2 regions of the Pseudomonas sp. AC211 genome follow, and region 1 is predicted to be linked to the other one. Evidence: predicted binding sites of a transcription regulator. Region 1 holds the regulator's gene; the other holds the start of a gene.
The links. Region 1 encodes FliA, which starts transcription of late flagellar genes. Its sites were predicted from a motif close to CTAAAGTTTNNNNNNNNNNNGCCGNTAA; they were not measured.
Positions count from the first base shown of each region.

Region 2: the regulator FliA is predicted to act here: its motif matches at 944-971, upstream of motA (flagellar motor stator protein MotA).

Region 1 covers NZ_OZ409830.1:1,500,736-1,502,937, reverse strand. The annotation lists gene ACZZZP_RS07335 (protein phosphatase CheZ) at 1-163, opposite strand, end outside; gene ACZZZP_RS07330 (chemotaxis response regulator CheY) at 183-557, opposite strand; gene fliA (RNA polymerase sigma factor FliA) at 642-1,388, opposite strand; gene fleN (flagellar synthesis regulator FleN) at 1,385-2,202, opposite strand, start outside.
Region 2 covers NZ_OZ409830.1:4,578,716-4,580,917, reverse strand. The annotation lists gene ACZZZP_RS21610 (HDOD domain-containing protein) at 1-907, opposite strand, end outside; gene motA (flagellar motor stator protein MotA) at 1,039-1,890, shown strand; gene motB (flagellar motor protein MotB) at 1,894-2,202, shown strand, end outside.

The DNA.
Region 1 (2,202 bases):
TTCCCACTTCGTGGTAAAGACCACGATCACGCACTTTGTTGAGCTCATGAATGAGCTGCACCGCTTCGCCAAAATTACCTTTCTCAAGGCTATCAACGAGCTCGCGGGCATTGGATTTTAGGGACGACTCAAGGTCGCCCATGGGTAGATCGTCGTGCGCCATATTGCCCCCACGGCCGGGATCAGCCGTTAACACGCTCGAAGATTTTTTCGATCTTCTCTTTCAGCACTTGAGCTGTGAACGGCTTCACTACGTAGCCATTCACCCCGGCCTGCGCCGCTTCGATAATCTGATCGCGCTTGGCCTCGGCGGTCACCATCAGCACCGGCAGGTGCTTGAGACGGTCATCGGCGCGAACCGCACGCAACAGGTCGATACCGGTCATACCCGGCATGTTCCAGTCAGTGACGAGAAAGTCGAAGCTGCCGCTTTGCAGCATGGGTAAAGCGGTGGTTCCGTCATCAGCCTCAGCGGTGTTGGTGAATCCCAAGTCACGCAAGAGGTTCTTGATGATCCGTCGCATCGTTGAGAAGTCGTCAACGATGAGGATTTTCATGTTTTTGTCCAAGTCGACCTCCGTACAGTCCTAAACGCACCCAGCACCTGGATGCGCGTTGAATCGAGAAACTGGCAGTGCCGCTCAGCTAGCGCGCCACTCGCTCAAGCGTGCACGCAAACGAGCGGCACACTGGCTATGCAACTGGCTGACCCGCGATTCGCTGACCCCCAGCACTTCGCCAATTTCCTTGAGATTCAGTTCTTCGTCGTAATACAGCGACAACACCAACTGTTCACGTTCAGGCAGTCCAGAGATGGCCGCCGCCAATGCCGATTGGAAGCGTTCATCTTCCAGATCGCGCGAAGGCTCGAAGTGGGTAATGCCAGCGTCTTCACGCAGACCTGTGTGCTCGCCGTCCTGAAGAAGGTCGTCGAAACTGAACAAGCGGCTGCCCAAAGTGTCGCCAAGAATGCCGTAGTAATCCTCGAGACTCAATTGGAGTTCGGCCGCAACTTCTTGATCTTTAGCGTCTCTACCCGTTCGGGCTTCAATTTTTCGGATTGCGTCACTGACCATGCGACTGTTGCGGTGCACCGAACGCGGTGCCCAATCGCCCTTGCGTACCTCATCCAGCATAGATCCACGTATGCGAATGCCGGCGAAAGTTTCAAAACTGGCGCCTTTGCTGGAGTCGTATTTCTTTGACGCTTCAAGCAGACCGATCATGCCGGCCTGGATCAGATCTTCCACCTGCACGCTTGCCGGCAAACGTGCCAGCAAGTGGTAGGCGATGCGTTTGACCAGAGGCGCGTAACGCTCGATCAACTGGTGCTGGGAGTCCTGCGCCTGTGCCTTGCTATACATACGGAGCCCATTGCCTGATGTCATACGGCCGTATCAGCAAGCGGTTGCTGGACCAGACGCTCCACGAAGAACTCCAAGTGCCCACGCGGATTGGCTGGTAACGGCCAGGTGTCGACCTTCTGCGCGATGGCCTTGAATGCCAGCGCGCACTTGGAGCGAGGGAAGGCCTCATAAACTGCGCGTTGCTTCTGTACCGCCTTGCGTACCGACTCGTCGTAAGGCACAGCGCCGACGTATTGCAAGGCGACGTCGAGGAAACGATCAGTCACTTTGGTCAGCTTAGCAAAGAGGTTGCGACCTTCCTGTGGGCTGTGCGCCATATTGGCGAGTACGCGGAAACGGCTCATGCCGTGGTCGCGGTTCAGCAGTTTGATCAGGGCGTAGGCGTCGGTGATGGAAGTGGGCTCATCGCACACCACCACAATCACTTCCTGGGCCGCGCGCACAAAACTCACCACCGCATCGCCGATACCGGCGGCGGTGTCGATCACCAATACGTCGAGGTTGTCACTGATGTCGCTGAACGCCTGAATCAGGCCAGCGTGTTGCATGGGCGTGAGCTGCACCATGCTTTGCGTGCCGGAGGCTGCCGGCACGATGCGGATGCCGCCCGGCCCTTGCAGCAGCACGTCGCGCAGCTCGCATTCGCCACTGATGACGTCGGCCAGGGTGCGCTTGGCCGACAGGCCCAACAGCACGTCGACGTTGGCCAAGCCGAGGTCGGCGTCCATCAGCATCACACGCCGACCGAGGTCAGCCAGGGCCAGGGAAAGATTGACCGATACATTGGTCTTGCCGACGCCACCCTTGCCGCCAGTCACCGCGATCACCTGTACGG
Region 2 (2,202 bases), 3.1 Mb from region 1:
TGGTGACCGCTTGTTGGTGGGTCAGTTGCTGCAAGTCTGCCAGCGGCAGTTGCAAATAAAGCGCGGTGATGCGCTGCCAACGCAAGCTGTGCGGGCAGTCCCAGGCTTGGTGGGAACTCAGCGCTAAAGCATTGGCAAATAAAATGGTGTTGCCCGGGTGCGTCAGCCAGCGCGACAGCGCCGGGTCGGCGTCGAGTAACTGTTGCTGATGCAGCGGCTCTTGATTATTACGTGCGATGTGAAGCGCTTTCGCCAGCAGGCGGCGATCGGTCGCGAGCAGGCGATACGCTTGGATGATCCATTCCGGCAGGCGCCACTGCTCAGCAAGTGCCAGGCAGAGCGTGGGTAGCGTGACGCCGAACAGTTCGCGCTCGACCTTGTGGGTCGGCTCGCCCTTGCCGAGCACCCGCTGTTCCCATTTATCCACCAGCTCGGGATGCGCCGCAGCCAACGGCCAGAGTGGCGACAGAAAGAGCAGGCTGCTCCAGTGGATTTCCTGCCACAGCCGCGCCAGGCGATTGGCAAACAAACCGCTGGCCTGCTGCGAGGCGTGCTGACTGATGAGCTGGATTTGCCGGAGTGCCTTGGGGATTTTTTCCTCGGCAATCACGGGCAACATATTTAGAAGGTCTTCGGTGCGCTTCAAACCCAGGCGCGTGATGGCGATTTCGAGACTCTCCGCCGGCTCGCTCAAGCTGTTGTTGCTTCGGTTGGCTTCACGCAAAACCAACAGGGCAAGCGAGGGGCTCGCTTCGATCACATTGGCGACATCGCGCAACGAACTGCTGCTATTAAGCAGGGAACGCCGAACCCGTTCGTGGGTCGTCGCCAGTATTGGCAGACGAACACTGTCGAGGTGCTTAAGCCAGGTTTTCAGGCTTGATGGTACGGGTGGCAAGGTCGGCATGTTGTTGTGAGCCCATTGGCTTTTAACCTTAACTGGCTATAGTCTGGCGTATAAGTTCCGATAATTAGAAGGGGTGATTTTTATGCCCCTCTCATTGGCTGCGTCTTCCTGACTTTCTAAGTAATCCTTATATGGCAAAAATCATCGGCATCATCGTTGTGTTCGCGTCGGTACTGGGCGGGTACGTTTTATCCCACGGTAAAATCGCGGCGCTTATTCAGCCCTTCGAGGTGATGATTATCGGTGGTGCGGCATTGGGTGCGTTTCTGCAAGCCAACCCCGGCAGCACCTTCATGTCAGTGTTCAAAAAAGCACTGAAAATGTTCGGCAACCGTTTTACTCACGCTTTCTATCTGGAAGTGTTGAGCATGCTTTACGAGATCCTCAACAAGAGTCGCCGCGAGGGCATGATGGCCATCGAGGCCGACGTTGAAGACCCCGCCGCCAGCGCTATTTTCAGCAAATACCCAGGCCTGCTCAAAGACGCCGGCATGACCGCTTTTGTCTGCGACTACTTGCGCATCATGTCGTCCGGCAACATGGCCCCGCATGAACTCGAAGGCCTGTTCGACATGGAATTGGGCAGCCTTAAAGAAGAACTCGAACACAACTCCCACGCCGTAACCCGCATCGCCGACGGCTTGCCCGGTTTCGGTATCGTGGCAGCGGTACTCGGTATCGTGGTGACCATGGCCCTGTTGGGGCAGGTTGAGCAATCGGCCTTGGGCCAACACGTGGGCGCGGCGCTGGTGGGTACGTTCCTCGGTATTCTCGCCGCGTATGGCTTCTTCGGACCCTTGGCCACTTGCCTTGAGCACGATGCCAAGGAAGAGCTGAACGTGTACGAAGCCATCAAGGCTTCGTTGGTTGCATCGGCCTCGGGCATGCCGCCGTCGCTGGCGGTGGAGTTCGGCCGTAAAGTGTTGTTCCCGGCGCATCGACCCAGTTTCAGCGAGCTGGAACAAGCGATTCGCGGTCGCTGATAGATGGACAACAACCAACCCATCATCGTTAAACGCGTCAAGAAATTTGCCGCCGGCCACCACGGTGGCGCATGGAAAATTGCCTTCGCGGACTTCGCCGTTGCCATGATGGCGTTCTTCCTGGTGCTGTGGCTGATGTCCTCTGCCACGCCGGAGCAGAAGAAAGCCATCTCCGGTTATTTCCAGGACCCCGTAGGTTTCAGTGAAAGCGCCAGCCCCTATGTGATTGACCTGGGTGGCACGCCGACGCCAGCGCCGGACAAAACGCTCAATCCCGACGTGAAAGACGCCAAGGCCGCCACCGACACCGCG